One region of the Mesorhizobium sp. P2_C7 genome, then DNA from elsewhere that is predicted to be linked to it. Evidence: predicted binding sites of a transcription regulator. Region 1 holds the regulator's gene; each other region holds the start of a gene.
The links. Region 1 encodes LexA, which represses DNA repair genes until DNA is damaged. Its sites were predicted from a motif close to TGTTCNNNNTGTGTTCNG; they were not measured.

Region 1 (4,192 bases):
ATTTTGGTGTCGCCGCATGAAGTGGTCGGCCCAAGTTTCCAGATGTCGTTCGCGGCGACCGCGGCGCTGGTCGGTGCCTATGCCGGCTGGTCTGATCATCGTGCGGCGAAAACGAAACCGCCGCCGCCACGGCGATCTCTGCCTGGCTTTCTCACCAGAAAATTCCTGTTGGCGATGGGCGGCCTTGCCATGACCTCCATCATTGCCGGCTCTGCCACGGCGCTGTTTGCCATCTGGCATTTTCAGCGGGTGTCGCCGCTCAGTCTGTTCGCCAATCTGGCCATCATGCCAATCGTCTCGCTGGTTGTGATGCCTTTCGCCGTCCTCAGTGCGCTGGCGATGCCCTTTGGCGCCGATGGCCCCTTTCTTTACGTGATGGGCAAAGGCCTGACGGTGATGATCGCCATGTCCGGATGGATTTCCGAGCGCTCGCCGGTCGACGCGGTCGGGTTGATTTCGCAGCAGTCCGTCCTGCTGGTGGCGATTGCCTTGGTCATTGCAACGATGGCCACGACATGGCTGCGGCTCGCAGCCCTTCCGTTCGCGCTTGCCGGCCTGTTGACCGTCTCGGACACGCGCGCACCGGACGTGCTGATCTCGGAGGACGCCCGGCTGGTTGCGCTGCCGATCGGGGGTGGCGAACTCGCCGTCAGCCGGGCACGCCCGAACGAATTCACGGTCGACAACTGGAAACGCGCGCTGACATCCGAAACCATCGTCATGCCGGAGGTGTTCAGCAAAGGAGACGGGCAATTCGAGATAGCCGATGCCGCCGAACTGCCGTCGGGCGCGCCTTTCTATTGCACATCGGGCGTTTGTCTCGCCAAGCATCCGTCCGGTGCGATCATCGCGCATGTCGAAGACCGAAAGGACGCCTGGACGGCCTGCGGCTTCGCCGACCTGATCGTCATCAATGACGCCACGGCCTATGACCCCTGTCACAATCCGCTGGTGCTCGTCATCACCAAGCGACAACTGGCTCGCAAGGGTAGCGCGGCCGTCTTCTTCGATCGCCAATCGGCGACCACGCCTGCGACGATCAGCTTCGCGGTGGACAGCCCAAACCGGCCCTGGCACACGCAGCGCAAGTTTTCGCGCGAGGCGAGGGGCCTGCCACCCTACCGCAAACCCGAAAAGCCGGTCGCAAGCCCTGCTCAGTAGCGCCTGATCAGCCCGACGAGCTTGCCTTGCACCTTGACCCTGTCCGGTCCGAAAATGCGGGTTTCATAGGCCGGGTTGGCGGCTTCGAGAGCAATCGAGGCACCCTTGCGGCGGAACCGCTTCAGCGTCGCTTCCTCTTCATCCACCAGCGCCACGATGATCTCACCCGGGCTGGCTGTATCGGCATTGCGGATGATGACGGTATCGCCGTCGAAGATGCCGGCCTCGATCATCGAGTCGCCCTTGACCTCCAGGGCATAGTGTTCGCCGCCCATGATCATGTCCGGCGGCACCGAGATCGAATGCGTCTGGTGCTGGATGGCGTCGATCGGCACACCGGCCGCGATGCGTCCCATGACCGGGATCGACACGGCGGAAACCACGTCGTCGTCATTGCCGGCCGAAGGCATCCGCGAAGACGCCGGCTTGAGTTGCCGGCCAAGGCCGCCTTGACCGAGGCTGCCCTGGATGACGCTTGGCGAGAACTTCTTTGCCGCGTTGAGGCCTGGCGCGATCGAATCCGGTAACCGCAGCACTTCCAACGCGCGCGCCCGATTGGGCAGGCGGCGAATGAAGCCGCGCTCCTCCAGCGCCGTGATCAGCCGGTGTATGCCGGATTTGGAGGCAAGGTCGAGCGCTTCCTTCATCTCGTCGAAGGATGGCGGAATGCCGCTTTCCTTGAGCCGTTCATGAATGAACATCAGCAGTTCGTGTTGTTTGCGCGTCAGCATGGCAGCCCCCAGGATACCCAAAACCAGAATCGGAAAAACAAACCCAGAACAAACACTATCTGTTCCAGTTGTGTTCCGCAACCGTTTAAAGTTTAATGAACTTGTTAAGGCGGCTGAAATTATTCGGCGCCCCGGCAGTGGGTCGCGATCGACGCATGCCTGCCACCGCCGAGCGCTTGGTTGGATTGAAATTGCTATGGTTAATGGCCTGTGGCCCACCCTGTGTCGGGCTTGGCCTCGGCTAACGCTGGAGCTCGACAAGCGGGCTCGGTTCACTTCACCGGTCGTGGCTCCCGTGAACGAAAGGGAGCCAAAATGCCAACTTTGGCGGAGGAATTGCCGGTATCGGCCTTGCCTTGTTCCTCGTCGCATTACCGCTTGTTTGTGCTGCCGTCGCCGGCATGGACATAGACATGCAGCGTGTAGCCGATGTGGGCAACCATCAGGGTTTTCGCGCGCTCGATGTCGCGATCCAGCGCCGCTTCCATGAGCGCGGTATGATGTTCGATCGCGACGGCCTGGCGCAGCGCCTCCATGGCCTCTTCGTAGCCATGCTGGAGACCGGCGGCCGCCCGCAAGGTTGGCGCCAGGCCAAGAAAGCGGTGATGGCGACGCAACTGATCCGCGATCGTGGAGTGGAAGGCCAGCAGCCAGGGGGACGCCGCCGCGCTGAGCAGTGCCGCGTGGAAAGCCTCGTGCTTTTCATCCCATTCGTCGACCACTTCGTCGGACGGGTCGTCGACCGCGGTCCTGCTGCGCGACAGCCTGTAATGGGCGGCAACGACGGCGTCCTCCCATTCACGGCCGCCTTTCTCGATCGATTCCTGGAGCAGAGGCAGTTCAACCACCAACCTGGCGCGTGACAGATCTTCCAACTCGTTGCGCGAGACCGCGGCGACGGCAAAGCCGCGATTGCTGATGGCGGTCACCAGGCGCTCGGCCTCCAACCGCGAGAGTGCCTCGCGCAGCGGTGTCCAGCCGATGCCGTAGCTGTTGCGCAACGCGCTGAGCTTGAGCGGCGCGCCGGGCTTCAGACGGGTGGTGAGGATATCGCGGCGCAGCAGCTTGTAGGCTGCTTCTGTCTTCGAGAAGTGCTCGTCGTCCAGCATTGCCGACCATCCGTACCAATTGGTCGGGTGATTATATATGAAATCCTTCCATTGCGTAAATTATATATAATGTTTGACAACACCCAAGGGACTGCCCATGATCGCCAACGGTTTCACCTGATATGTTCATCTGAGCACGCCCATGCGCGGGGATAGTCGACCATGAATGCAACTCCCGATCTCGCTGCAATCGAGGCGATGGACGCCGCGGACCCGCTGCGCGCCATGCGCGATCGTTTCGTCTTGCCGCAAGGGGTGATCTACCTCGACGGCAATTCGCTTGGCGCGGCTTCACCCGCCGTCTTCGACGAACTGAACAAGGCCGCGACACAGGAATGGGCGCAGGATCTCATCCGTGCCTGGAACACCGCCGGCTGGTTCGACATGCCGGTCGAACTCGGCGACCAGCTCGGACGCCTGATCGGCGCCGCGGCCGGCCAGACTGTGGTCTGCGATACGACGTCGATCAATATCTACAAGGTGCTGCATGCGGCGCTCGCAATGCGGCCGGATCGGTCGGTCATCGTCGCCGAGGGCGACAGCTTCCCAACCGATCTCTACATGGCCGAGGGCGTAGCTTCGACGCGGCCCGGTGCGGTCCTGCGGCTCGAGGGCGTCGACGCGCCTGACATCGAGGAGCTGATCGATGAGCGCGTCGCCGTTATCCTGGTCAACCACGTCAACTACAAATCCGGCCAGTTGCGCGACATGGCGGCGCTGACGCGCAAGGCCCATCAGGCCGGCGCGCTAATCGTCTGGGATCTCTGCCACACTGCCGGTGCGCTGCCAGTCGAACTCGACGGCGCCAATGCCGATTTCGCCATCGGCTGCACCTACAAGTACCTCAATGGCGGCCCGGGTTCGCCAGCCTTCATCTATGCCGCACAGCGGCACCATGGTGATGTCTATCAGCCGCTCAGCGGCTGGTGGGGGCATGCGCGGCCGTTCGCCTTCGAACAGGGCTATGCCGCCGGCATCGGCATCCGCCGGTTCCTGTGCGGCACGCAGCCGGTGCTGTCGATGCGGGCGCTCAAGGGCGCGCTTGACCTGTGGAACGACGTCGATATGACCGCGGTGCGCCAAAAGAGTATCGCGCTGACCGACCTGTTCATCCAACTGGTCGAAGCTAGGTGCGGCGCCTACGGGCTCGAGCTTGAAAGTCCGCGCAACGGCAAAGAGCGCGGCAGCCAG
Region 2 (4,192 bases), on a different contig from region 1:
AATGTCGCCAAGCGCGCAGCCGCCGACATCCGCAGCCGCCAGCCCGACTGGTTCGTCGCCGCGACGCGCAGCATGGCATCGGAGGCTGACTGAGATGGCCAGGATTGACGAGAGCCGGCCTTTCATCCCGATCCGCATTGCGGTGCTGACCGTCTCGGACACACGCAGCCTCGCCGACGACAAATCCGGCCAGACACTGGCCGACCGCATCACTGAAGCCGGCCACGTCCTCGCCGCCCGCGATATCGTCACCGATGACCGCGAAAAGATCCGCGACAAGGTGCTCGGCTGGTCGCGGGAAGCTGCGATCGACGTCGTCATCACCACTGGCGGCACCGGGTTTACCGGCCGCGACGTGACGCCGGAAGCGCTGGAGCCGATCTTCGAAAAGCGCATGGACGGCTTTTCGGAAGTCTTCCACCGCATCTCCTACGACAAGATCGGCACCTCGACGATCCAGAGCCGGGCGACCGGCGGGGTCGTCAACGCCACCTTCGTCTTCGTGCTGCCGGGCTCGCCCGGCGCCTGCAGGGACGCTTGGGACGGCATCCTCAAGGCACAGCTCGACTACCGGCACATGCCCTGCAACTTCGTCGAGATCATGCCGCGTCTGGATGAGCATCTGCGGCGCGGAAAATCGGCTCCGTAAAAGTCGAGGCAAAGCGCCCGTTCCACGCCGCATTTGCGAGCCAGAATAATACCGGCGCGCCTTCGAAACCCTATTCAAACCAAAAGTACCCTTGCGTGAAGGCGATCATCGAGCTTCGTTCAGCGGATGACCGGCTCGCCGTGAAAGCGCCGGCGTGAGGGCGGCGACACGCCGAAGCCGACCTCCATCATCAATCTCGGCGTGCGCGCCGGCACCGTGCCCATGTGGAAGCCAAACGGATCCTCGACGAAGCCGAGACCGGCTTCACCGGTCAGCGTCACCGGGCTGTGCTCGCCATAGACATCCAGAACCTCTTGTGCGGGATGGCCGACCAGCAAGGTCAGCTGATGCTTGAGGCTGCGGCGCTTGTGACTGCCCCGGACATAGACATGCGGGCCGGTGTCGGCGTCGACCGGCTTGAGATAGAAGAAGAATTTCAGCATGCGCCAGTCGTCGAGGTCGAAATGATACTTGCCGAGCGAGGCAAGGTTCTTGTCGGCGTCCGAAGCCTCACCCGTCGGAAAACTCCACCAGACGCGCGTGGTGATGAGTTTTGCCTGGCCGCCGAGATAGTGCGCCGCAATATCCAGAAGCAGCGGATCGCGCTGGATGGCGAGTGCCGCCCGGCAGTCGAGGATGCGCTCGAAAAAATGTCCGCTGAGCAGCGAGCGGCCGAAGCGCTTTTCGGCCTCGGCATGTTCACCCGGCATGAATTCGAGACGGCGGTCGAAATTGCCGAAGCAAGGCGTGCGCTGGGCGAAACTGGCGATCTCTTCGTGGATCGCGCGCGGCAGCACCAGGCCCGAAAAAAGCCCGTCGGAGCGCAGTGCGTCGACCACGGCTTCGCGGTCGACGCCGGCAAACATCGTATCCTCCGAATTTTGGGCCGAACGAGCGCGTTTTGCACCCAGCCAATGCATGCGGCGTCCTGGCATTGTGCGCGCCAGCACGAACATCGGCAGCCAGGCAGGGTTTTCGCGCAGGTCCGTCAGATAGGTCGGAATGCGCACGGCGATGCGGCGCAGCAGACTGCCGTTTCGCGCAACGGCCTCAAGACTGGCAGCGCCGGATTTGTCGGGGGTTGAAAGCTTCATCGGGTCCTCGGCTATGAGCGTGGGCGCCGATGCCGCATCGGTGCTCATCACTCGGCATGACCCAAACCCAATCCACCCGTCTGATCAGGAAACTAACCTCGCGTCAGATTTTGTGCAATGCACAATGAAGGCAGCAGCTGCAAAAAAATCACTCCGGGGAGCGCTGCTTCGGCGGCGCCACCCAGATTTCGGCGTCGAGCCGCTTTGTCGCGAGGCCGCGTGCAATGGTCTCGGCGCTGCCGGCCCGCTTCGACGCTGCCGCGGCCTGAAGCTTGCTGATCAGCAATCCATCGGCCATGGCGCGGTTTCCCGAAAACACCCGGGCCAGGAACGGTGTGCGGCTGCCCCGCGCCCGCGAGAAGCGTGCCGCCATGGTCTGCCTGGCCGTGTGGGCAACGACCGCATCGATCCAGCCGTCCACCAGTCGCGAGCCCGGCTCCATGAGCAGCAGCCAGTCACCCTTGGCCTGGCGGATGCCGGCAGCGATACCGCCAGTTACGAACTGACAGCCGGCATGCTCGGCAACACGATGTGTCTGGTCGGTGGAACCCGTGTCACAGACGATGACGTCACGCACCACGCCCTCGACCGCACCGCCAATCAGCGAGGCGAGCGTGCGGGCGAGGCCCTCCTCGTCATTGCGGGTTTCGATCAGGACACTGAGCATCATTAGCCGAATAGCGGAAAGCCGAACGCAGCGCCAGTTTTTGCAGCGCACCATAAAAAGTTCTTGCTTTGTTCTCATCGGCGAAATAGGAATAATTTCATGAACAGAGCGATTCGACACAACATGGACAGTCCCTGGGAGCGGGCGAAGATGGAACAGATCGTGCGCGCCGACATTGCAGCTTTCGGAGCTGGAAGAGCCGAGATGGCCAATGCGATGATCGAGCAGAGTGGCGTGCGTGTCCGTCCGGACCGCAATCGCGGCAGGTCGGCGGGCATCAATCCATCCGGCCGGTTCGAGCCGGTCAGCCGGCATGTCTTCGATGATGGCTGGAATTCGCTGGAGGAACTGCCGCCCTTCAAGACCGAGGTGCAGGTCGAGAAGCCACGCACCATCATCACCCGCAACGAATCGCCCGACATCTCCTTCGACCGGTCGATCAATCCCTATCGTGGTTGCGAACATGGCTGCGTCTATTGCTTTGCCCGGCCAACGCACAGTTTCATGGGCCTGTCGCCGGGCCTCGATTTCGAATCGAAGCTGTTCGCCAAGCCGGATGCGGCGCGACTGCTCGACAAGGAACTGTCGAAGGACAGCTACCAGCCGCGCACCATCGCGATCGGCACCAACACCGATCCGTACCAGCCGATCGAGAAGCAATACCGGATCATGCGCGAGATCCTCGAAGTGCTGGAAGCGCGCGGCCATCCGGTCGGCATCGTCACCAAGTCCGCATTGGTGACGCGCGACATCGATATCCTGTCGCGCATGGCCGAGCGCGGGCTGGCCAAGGTGGCGCTGTCGGTGACGACGCTCGACCGCATGCTGGCCAGAACGATGGAGCCCCGCGCCTCGACGCCGACCAAGCGGCTGGAGGCGATCCGACAGCTTTCGGATGCCGGTATTCCGGCCTCGGTCATGGTGGCGCCGATCATCCCCGGCCTGACCGACCAGGAGATGGAACGCATCCTCGATTCGGCACGCGCCGCTGGTGCGCGCGAAGCGGGTTATGTCGTGCTGCGCCTGCCGCTGGAGGTCAGTCCGATCTTCAAGGACTGGCTGCTGCGCCACTATCCCGACCGCTACCGCCACGTGATGTCGCTGATCCGCTCGATGCGCGACGGCAAGGACTACGATTCGGAATGGGGCAAGCGCATGAAGGGTGCTGGTCCCTACGCCTGGCAGATCGGCCGGCGCTTCGAGATCACCGCCAAGCGGCTCGGCCTCAACGTCGAACGGCGCACGCTTCGGACCGATCAGTTCGTGGCCGGCGGCAAGGACCAGGTGCAGCTGACCCTGCTTTGAAAACAATTCACCGCGGCGGTTTGACCTGTCGCGACACAAGAATCCCGTCCGGCCTGCCCCGGCCTGCAGACGGTGCCCTCCCGGTCCGGCGCCCCACCCGACCCGGAGGGACTTGCGGAGAATCGGAGCCGATGCGAACCTCGCCGCAACATGGCTCGCGCGCGTTCCGATTCTCCGCTTCTCTTTGAGATCATCGAGAAACCCGATTTCTCCTTCGAGACGAAGGCGATGGCCGATGGACTGTGGCCGGTGGCGGGCATGGACGAGGCCGGCCGCGGTCCGCTGGCCGGGCCGGTGGTCGCGGCGGCGGTGGTGCTCGACCCCGCCAACATTCCGGACGGGCTCGACGATTCCAAACGTCTCAGCCATCTGCAACGCGAAGCGCTGTTCGTACGAATTCTTGGCTCGGCGCTGGGCGTTTCGATGGCGTCCATCAGCGCCGAGGGCATCGACGGCAGCAACATCCTCAAGGCCAGC
Region 3 (4,192 bases), on a different contig from region 1:
CTCCAGCACTTCCAGCGTCTTTTCGATGTCGAGGATGGCCTTGGCGCCGGCCGACACGACGATGACCGGCGTGCGCGCCAACTCGTCGAGGTCGGCGGAAATGTCGAAACTCTTTTCCGCACCCTTGTGCACGCCGCCGATGCCGCCGGTGGCGAACACCTTGATGCCGACCATATGCGCCGCGATCATTGTGGCGGCGACGGTGGTGCCGCCCGTCCGCCCTTGCGCCACCGCGAAGCCGAGGTCGGCGCGCGACAGCTTCATGGCGTCGCCGGTCATGGCGAGCGATTCGCGCTCGCCGTCCGAAAGCCCGATCTTGATGCGGCCGCCAACCACGGCGATCGTCGCCGGCACGGCGCCGCCGTCGCTGATGATCTTTTCGACATCGGCCGCCATGGCGCCATTGTCGGGGTAGGGCATGCCATGGGTGATGATGGTGCTTTCCAGCGCCACCACCGGCCGCCCGGCGGCCAGGGCCTGTGCAACCGGCGCATGGATATCGATAAAGGGACGGGCGGTTTCTGGTGTCATCCTGATCTCCAATCCGGAGCGATGCGCCTCCACTTGGACGCGCGGAAACACTCCGACACTATGAACTGGCCGGTCTCATGCCATTTCCTGCGCATCCGGCACAAGAGCCAGTGCCTCGGTGAAATCAGCAGCGGTGAAATCGGGAACGGCGTCGGCGCTTTCGATGGCCAGCGTCGCCGCGGCAATGCCTTCGCGCAGGGCTGCGCGCAACGGCATGCCGCGCAGCGAGGCAGCGACCGTTGCCCCCGCCAGCGCATCGCCGGCGCCGGTGACATCGGCGACCCTTCTTGGCGTCGGCGGCAGGATCGAGAAGGCGCCGGCTTCATCGAAGCCCAGCATCGGAGCGCCGCCCGCTGTCACCACGCCGCTTTTGAGCCCGGCACGTTTCAGCCCGTCGACGATGTCCTGCCCGGAGGCCGCACTGTCCAGGCCGGCAAGTGCGACCGCCTCGCGCTGGTTCATGAAGACCACCGCCAGATTGCCGAGCACCGGCTTCAGGCGCACGATCTTGGCCGGCGAAATGGCAATGGCGAAGACGGGTTTGCCGGCGGCGAGTGCCACGAGCCGCTCCAGCGCCGCCGTCGGCAAATTGGCGTCGCAGAAGACGGCATCGGCGGCAGCGAGCACCTCGCGCACCTTGGAGCGCCTGACCTGCTTGGGAAACGCCAGCTCATAGAGCGCCATGTCGGCAAAGCCGACGATCAGCTCGCCCTCGCTGTCGATCAGCGCCGTATAGCTTGGCGTCGTGCGATCGAGGAACACCGCCGACAGGTCGGCGATCCCGGCCTTGGCGATGGCCCGTGAAACCGTATCGGCGGCGGCATCGCCGCCGCGCACCGACAGCAGAGAGGCCGAAACACCGCGCCGGACCGCACTGCGCAAGGCATTGAAGACGCCGCCGCCGACATCCTCGCGCATCGTGCCGGGATTGGACGCGGCCGGCACATAAGCGCCGGACACCTGCCCACGGCGGTCGATATGGGCGCCGCCCACGGCCAGGATTCTTGGAGATTTCAACATGCCGGCGATATGACCTTTGTTATTCCAGCCGCACAAGCGCTAGGCTGCGTGAAGAAGCTTCGCATGCGGGGCGGCGATTCGGCAGATCGAAACAATCGAGCCGACTGGCCCAATGCGAGGTGCGCTCCTGATGTGATTCTTGGGACAAAAAAAGAACAAATCCGGATATTGATTGCCTTTCAGATACTTGAACCCTCTTGCCAAACGAGAACAAAAAAGGTACAAATAGGCAGGGATTACGGATTGTCCGGCCTTCATTGACGACCAAGGGGTGATGTATCATGGCTCAGAATTCTTTGCGGCTGGTAGAGGACAAAGCGGTGGACAAATCAAAGGCTCTGGATGCGGCGCTGTCGCAAATCGAGCGGGCTTTCGGCAAGGGCTCGATCATGCGGCTCGGCGCGAACGAGCAGGTCGTCGAGATTGAAACCGTGCCGACCGGCTCGCTTGGCCTCGACATCGCGCTTGGCGTCGGTGGCCTGCCGCGCGGCCGCATCATCGAAATCTACGGGCCGGAAAGCTCGGGCAAGACGACGCTTGCCTTGCACACTGTTGCGGAAGCCCAGAAGAAGGGCGGCATCTGCGCCTTCGTCGATGCCGAGCATGCGCTCGATCCGGTCTATGCCCGCAAGCTTGGCGTCGATCTGGAAAACCTTCTGATCTCGCAGCCAGACACCGGTGAACAGGCTCTGGAAATCTGCGACACGCTGGTGCGCTCCGGTGCCATCGACGTGCTGGTGGTCGATTCAGTCGCGGCGCTGACGCCACGCGCCGAAATCGAAGGCGAGATGGGCGATTCGCTGCCCGGCCTTCAGGCCCGCCTGATGAGCCAGGCGCTGCGCAAGCTGACCGCCTCGATCTCGCGCTCCAACACCATGGTCATCTTCATCAACCAGATCCGCATGAAGATCGGCGTCATGTTCGGTTCGCCCGAAACCACGACGGGCGGCAACGCGCTGAAATTCTACGCCTCGGTCCGCCTCGACATCCGCCGCATCGGCTCGGTCAAGGACCGCGACGAGGTCGTCGGCAACCAGACCCGCGTCAAGGTGGTCAAGAACAAGCTGGCGCCGCCCTTCAAGGTGGTCGAGTTCGACATCATGTATGGCGAGGGCGTGTCCAAGACCGGCGAACTGGTCGACCTCGGCGTCAAGGCCGGCGTGGTCGAGAAGTCGGGCGCCTGGTTCTCCTACAATTCGCAGCGTCTCGGCCAGGGCCGCGAGAATGCCAAGCTGTTCCTGCGCGACAATCCCGACACTGCGCGCGAGATCGAACTGGCGCTCAGGCAGAATGCCGGGTTGATCGCTGAGAAATTCCTCGAGAATGGCGGCGCCGAGAGCGGCGACGACGGCTTCGAGGAGGAATCCGGCGCGATGTAACAACTTCGTGCACAGGATGCCGGCCGAAGATCGGCCATAATCCTGTTCTATTATCTCAAGCTTATGTAATTGAGTTCAGTGTTTTTTGCGTTCCAAACCGCCGGCTTTCGAGCCGGCGGTTTTTCGTTTTGCGGCCGGCGTCGATGGTCGGCAAGCGCGCGATTTGGACCAATTCCGTGTTTCTGGACAGGGTGCGGTGCGACCGCTAAAAGGCCAAGTCTATTTTTTGTGGATGTCGCCCAAAAGTGCGCAGCGGTTTTGGGACAACGACATGCATGGAAGCAAAAACTTGAAGCGCATCGACTGAATCCGTTTTCAGCGCGACGCGCTTTGAGACCCAGAGCCCATTTTCCGCCGGTTTGCCGGCGGTTTTCTCGAAAAGGCAGCATTCATGAGTGGCGTGAACGAGATCCGGTCGACTTTTCTCGACTACTTCCGCAAGGAGGGTCACGAGATCGTCGCGTCGAGCCCGCTGGTGCCGCGCAACGATCCGACGCTGATGTTCACCAACGCCGGCATGGTGCAGTTCAAGAACGTCTTCACCGGCTTGGAGAAGCGGGCCTATTCGCGCGCCTCGACCGCGCAGAAGAGCGTTCGCGCCGGCGGCAAGCACAACGACCTCGACAATGTCGGCTACACCGCGCGCCATCTGACCTTCTTCGAAATGCTCGGCAATTTCTCCTTTGGCGACTATTTCAAGGAGCGCGCCATCGAGCTTGCCTGGAACCTGATCACCAAGGAATTCGGGCTCAACAAGGACAAGCTTCTGGTCACCGTCTATCACACGGACGACGAGGCGGCGGGCTTCTGGAAGAAGATCGCCGGGTTTTCCGACGACCGCATCATTCGCATCGCGACCTCGGACAATTTCTGGGCGATGGGCGACACCGGACCGTGCGGGCCGTGCTCGGAGATCTTCATCGACCGCGGCGAACACATCTGGGGCGGCCCTCCCGGCAGCCCGGAGGAAGATGGCGACCGATTCCTCGAATTCTGGAACCTGGTGTTCATGCAGTATGAACAGGTGACGAAGGAGGAGCGCATCGACCTGCCGCGCCCGTCGATCGACACCGGCATGGGCCTGGAGCGCATGGCGTCCATCCTGCAAGGGGTGGAGAGCGTCTTTGAGACCGATCTGTTCCGTCACCTGATCGACGCGGCGTCATCCGCCATCGGGCACGGTCCCGACAAGGAGACGGTGGCGTCCTTCCGCGTCATCGCCGATCATCTGCGCTCGTCGTCTTTCCTGGTCGCCGACGGTG
Region 4 (4,192 bases), on a different contig from region 1:
AGCGGAACTGCTGGAGATGCCGGAGCTCGACGGCGCCGCCTCGATCGGCATTGGGTTGATCCTGGGCGCGACGGCGATCTTCCTGGCCCGCGAAAGCAAGGGTCTGCTGATCGGCGAGCCGGCCTCCCCAGAGGTGCAGAGACACGTGCTGGCGATCGTCCAGCAGGATCCGGCGGTGCAGCAGGCGAACGGCGTCCTGACCGTCCACATGGGACCGCAAGAGATCGTCGCTGCTCTCAGCATCGAGTTCGAGGATCACCTGACGGCGCCGGAGATTGAAGCCTGTGTGGAGCGCCTGGAGGCGCGGCTGAAAACAGAGATGCCGGAGATCGCCAGGCTGTTCGTCAAGCCGCAGACCACCGGGACCTGGGAACAGCGGCGCAAGATTGTTGAAGCCGCGTCAGGAGACGAGCCGGATCAGGCCGGTTAAGATGTCGGCGAAGCAGGGAGAAACAAGATGAAAATCGACGGCGGCTGCCATTGCGGCGCTATCACCTACGAGGCGGAGGTCGACGCGGAAAAGACCTCGATCTGCCACTGCACTGACTGCCAGAAACTGACCGGCACGGCCTTTCGGGTGACTGTTCCGGCGCCTGAGGATCACTACCGGATCACCAAGGGTACGCCGAAAATCTATATCAAGACCGGGGCAAGCGGCGCCAAGCGCGCCCAGGCTTTTTGTGCCGACTGCGGCTCGCACCTTTACGCCACCTCGGTTGGAGATGGTCCAAAGGTCTATGGAATTCGAGCGGGAACCGCGCGGCAACGCGAGGATTTGGTCCCGACACAGCAGAAATGGCACAGTTCAGCGCTGCACTGGCTGCCGGAATTCCAGGGCATGACCACCGTGGAGGAGCAGTAGCGCCGCTGCGGCGTCAGTCGTCGCCTTCGACGACCCTCAGCCTGAGCTGCCCGGTCTTCGAATCGGCGACGCGGGTCCCTGTCTCGACCTTCGCGGTTGCAGCCCGTGATGCGGCTTCGGGGCCAGCCTCACCGTCGGGCTGCTCACCGAACTCCAGCGCCTCGATCTTCTGGCCGCGCCTGGTGACCTTCGACGTCGAGACGAGGATGTCGTCGATGTCCTTGGCCGACTGGCCGAAATGGACCTGCAGCTTGCGCACCCGCTCGTCGACGCGCGCAACGTCTTCCATCAGCCGGATGACCTCGCCCTGAATCAGATGCGCCTGTTCGCGCATGCGGGCGTCCTTGAGGATGGCCTGGATGACCTGGATCGACAGCATCAGCAGCGACGGCGAGACGATGACGACGCGGGCGCGGTGCGCCTTGTGGACGATGGCCTCGAAATTCTCGTGAATCTCGGCGAACACCGATTCCGACGGCACGAACATGAAGGCGGTGTCCTGCGTCTCGCCCTGGATCAGATATTTCTCGGATATATCACGGACATGGATCTCGATGTCGCGGCGGAAGGCCTGGGCAGCAACCTTCTGCAGGTCGGCGCCATCGGCGGCGCGGATGGCGTTCCAGGCTTCGAGCGGAAATTTGGCATCGATGGCAAGCGACGGCGCGCCATTCGGCATCTTCACCAGGCAGTCCGGCCGGCTGCCGTTCGACAGCGTTGCCTGGAACTCGTAGGCGCCATGCGGCAGGCCGTCGGCAACGATCGCCTCCATGCGCGACTGGCCGAAGGCGCCGCGCGTCTGCTTGTTGGAAAGGATCGCCTGCAACTGCACGACCTGGCCGGCAAGCGACTGGATGTTGCCTTGCGCGGTGTCGATGATCGCCAGCCGTTCCTGCAATTTGGCCAGGCTCTCATGCGTGGATTTGGTCTGCTCGGTCATGGTCTGGCCGATGCGGCCGGTCATGGCGTCGAGGCGCTGGCCGATCGACTGCGTCAGCTCGGCTTGGCGTGCTCCGAACACTTCGGCGATGGCGCCCATGCGGCCCTGCATCTCGGCCTGGCTTTGCAAAATGCCGGCCATCCGCGCCTCGGCGTCGCGGGCATGATCGGCGGCCTCAGCGGCGGCGACGGCGCGCGCCTTGGCCGAACGCCACAGCGCGATGACAAGCGCCACGAACAGGCCGACAAACAGCAATGCGCCGACGGCCAGCGCATGGCCGAGCGTGATCGTGGAGGCGCCAAGCCGGGCGACAGGCTCCGAAAGGATGGATGTCAGATCATTCATGTGGACAGCATAGCCGATTCGCGGGGCTGGCACAGATCAAAACGTGAACGGCGCCCCGGCGCCCCGGTTGACGCTTTTCGCTGGAGGTCTTAGGTGGAACGCCATGCCGATCAAGCCGCTCATCATCCTTCCCGACCCCATCCTGCGCCAGGTTTCCAAGCCCGTGGAGCGCGTCGACGGGCCTTTGCGCAAATTAGCCGACGACATGCTGGCGACCATGTATGACGCGCCCGGCATCGGTCTGGCGGCAATCCAGATCGGCGAACCGGTGCGCATGCTGGTGATCGATCTGGCCAAGGAAGACGAGACGCCGGCACCGCATGTCTTCATCAACCCGGAAATCCTGAGCAGCGCCGACACGCGCTCCGTCTACGAGGAAGGCTGCCTGTCGATCCCGGACTACTATGCCGAGGTCGAACGCCCGGCAGCCGTGCGGGTCAATTATCTCGACCGCGACGGCAAGCTGCAGGAGATCGAGGCCGAGGGGCTGATGGCGACCTGCCTGCAGCATGAGATCGACCACCTCAATGGCGTCTTGTTCATCGACCACATCTCGAAGCTGAAGCGCGACATGGTGGTGAAGAAGTTCAAGAAGCTCGCCAGGGACAAGGCGCCAGGCAAGATGGTGGGATAGGGGAAATGCCCCTTCGCGTCATCTTCATGGGCACGCCGGAGTTTTCGGTGCCGGCGCTGCGTGCCATCGCCGAGGCCGGACACGAAGTTGCTGCCGTCTATACGCAGCCGCCGCGCGCCGCCGGACGGCGCGGGCTTGAGCTGACGCCGTCGCCGGTACAGCGCGAGGCGGAGCGGCTGGGCATCGAGACACGCACACCGGTATCGCTCAAAGGCGGGGCCGAGCAGGCCGCTTTCCGCGCCCTGCGGGCCGATGTCGCAGTGGTCGTCGCTTATGGCCTGCTGCTGCCGAAGGCAGTTCTGGAGGCCCCCCGGCTTGGCTGCATCAACGGCCATGCCTCGCTTTTGCCGCGCTGGCGGGGTGCCGCGCCGATCCAGCGCGCGATCATGTCCGGGGACAGCGAAACCGGCATGATGGTGATGCGCATGGAAGTGGGCCTGGACACCGGCCCGGTGGCAATGGTTGAAAAATGCGCCATCGAACCCGATATGACTGCCGGCGATCTGCATGATCGGTTGATGAGTGTCGGTGCTGCACTGATGGTGGAAGCGCTGGCGCGACTGGAAAGGAACACCCTGACATTTACCGCACAAGCGGTGGAAGGGGTGACCTACGCCAAGAAAATCGATAAATCTGAGACTCGCTTGGACTGGACTCGCTCGGCGAGCGAAGTGCACAATACCATTCGTGGCCTGTCGCCCTTTCCCGGGGCTTGGTCCGAGATTGCAATTGGCGGCCGCCCGGAGCGGCTGAAACTGCTTCGCTCGACGCTATCGCAAGGCGCCGGCGAGTCGGGAGGAATTCTCGATGACCGGCTGACGGTCGCCTGCGGGGCAGGCGCGATCAGTCTGGTCGAAGTTCAACGGGCGGGCGGAAGGCCCGCTGCCGCGTCGGAATTCCTGCGCGGGGCCAAGATCGAAAAAGGAATGAAATTCTCATGAGCATGATGTCGATACGCGCGGCGACGCCGCGGGATCGCGAGGCCATCCGCCTCGTCGAGGAACACGCTTTCGGCCAGCAGGCGGAGGCCGGACTGGTCGACGCGCTGGTGACCGGCGGCGACGCCGTTGCCGAACTGGTGGCGGAAGAGGACGGCCAGGTGGTCGGCCATATCCTGTTTTCGCGACTGTTCGTGCAGAGCGGCGGCAAGAACTTTGCGGCCGTGGCGCTCGCGCCGCTGGCGGTCGAGCCCTCGTTCCATGGCAGCGGCATTGGCGGCGCGCTGATCCGCGAGGCGCATATCCGCCTCAGGGATGCCGGCGAGACGCTGGCCGTGGTGCTGGGTGATCCGGCCTATTACAGCCGTTTCGGCTACACCCATGCCCGCGCCGAAAAGTTCGAGAGCGAGTACCAGAGCGAGGCCCTGCAGGCACTGACCTGGGGCGACGCCCCGGAAGCCGGCAGGCTGGTC

Region 2: a site for LexA is predicted at 2,469-2,486, ahead of AC1D2G_RS10045 (PA0069 family radical SAM protein). Genes of this name have one in related genera too.
Region 3: a site for LexA is predicted at 1,692-1,709, ahead of recA (recombinase RecA). Genes of this name have one in related genera too.
Region 4: a site for LexA is predicted at 2,180-2,197, ahead of AC1D2G_RS03765 (DNA recombination protein RmuC). Genes of this name have one in related genera too.

The regions. Positions count from the first base shown of each region.
Region 1 covers NZ_JBFUDW010000008.1:53,277-57,468, reverse strand. The annotation lists gene AC1D2G_RS18015 (ComEC/Rec2 family competence protein) at 1-1,161, shown strand, start outside; gene lexA (transcriptional repressor LexA) at 1,155-1,892, opposite strand; gene AC1D2G_RS18005 (GntR family transcriptional regulator) at 2,264-3,001, opposite strand; gene kynU (kynureninase) at 3,164-4,192, shown strand, end outside.
Region 2 covers NZ_JBFUDW010000004.1:6,488-10,679, forward strand. The annotation lists gene AC1D2G_RS10025 (4-(cytidine 5'-diphospho)-2-C-methyl-D-erythritol kinase) at 1-93, shown strand, start outside; gene moaB (molybdenum cofactor biosynthesis protein B) at 95-649, shown strand; gene AC1D2G_RS10035 (hypothetical protein) at 769-1,743, opposite strand; gene AC1D2G_RS10040 (glycosyltransferase) at 1,892-2,410, opposite strand; gene AC1D2G_RS10045 (PA0069 family radical SAM protein) at 2,561-3,715, shown strand; gene AC1D2G_RS10050 (ribonuclease HII) at 3,866-4,192, shown strand, end outside.
Region 3 covers NZ_JBFUDW010000015.1:17,159-21,350, forward strand. The annotation lists gene AC1D2G_RS26450 (pseudouridine-5'-phosphate glycosidase) at 1-531, opposite strand, end outside; gene AC1D2G_RS26455 (carbohydrate kinase family protein) at 607-1,551, opposite strand; gene recA (recombinase RecA) at 1,833-2,930, shown strand; gene alaS (alanine--tRNA ligase) at 3,322-4,192, shown strand, end outside.
Region 4 covers NZ_JBFUDW010000001.1:786,288-790,479, reverse strand. The annotation lists gene AC1D2G_RS03775 (cation diffusion facilitator family transporter) at 1-430, shown strand, start outside; gene AC1D2G_RS03770 (GFA family protein) at 458-862, shown strand; gene AC1D2G_RS03765 (DNA recombination protein RmuC) at 876-2,147, opposite strand; gene def (peptide deformylase) at 2,251-2,781, shown strand; gene fmt (methionyl-tRNA formyltransferase) at 2,787-3,722, shown strand; gene AC1D2G_RS03750 (GNAT family N-acetyltransferase) at 3,719-4,192, shown strand, end outside.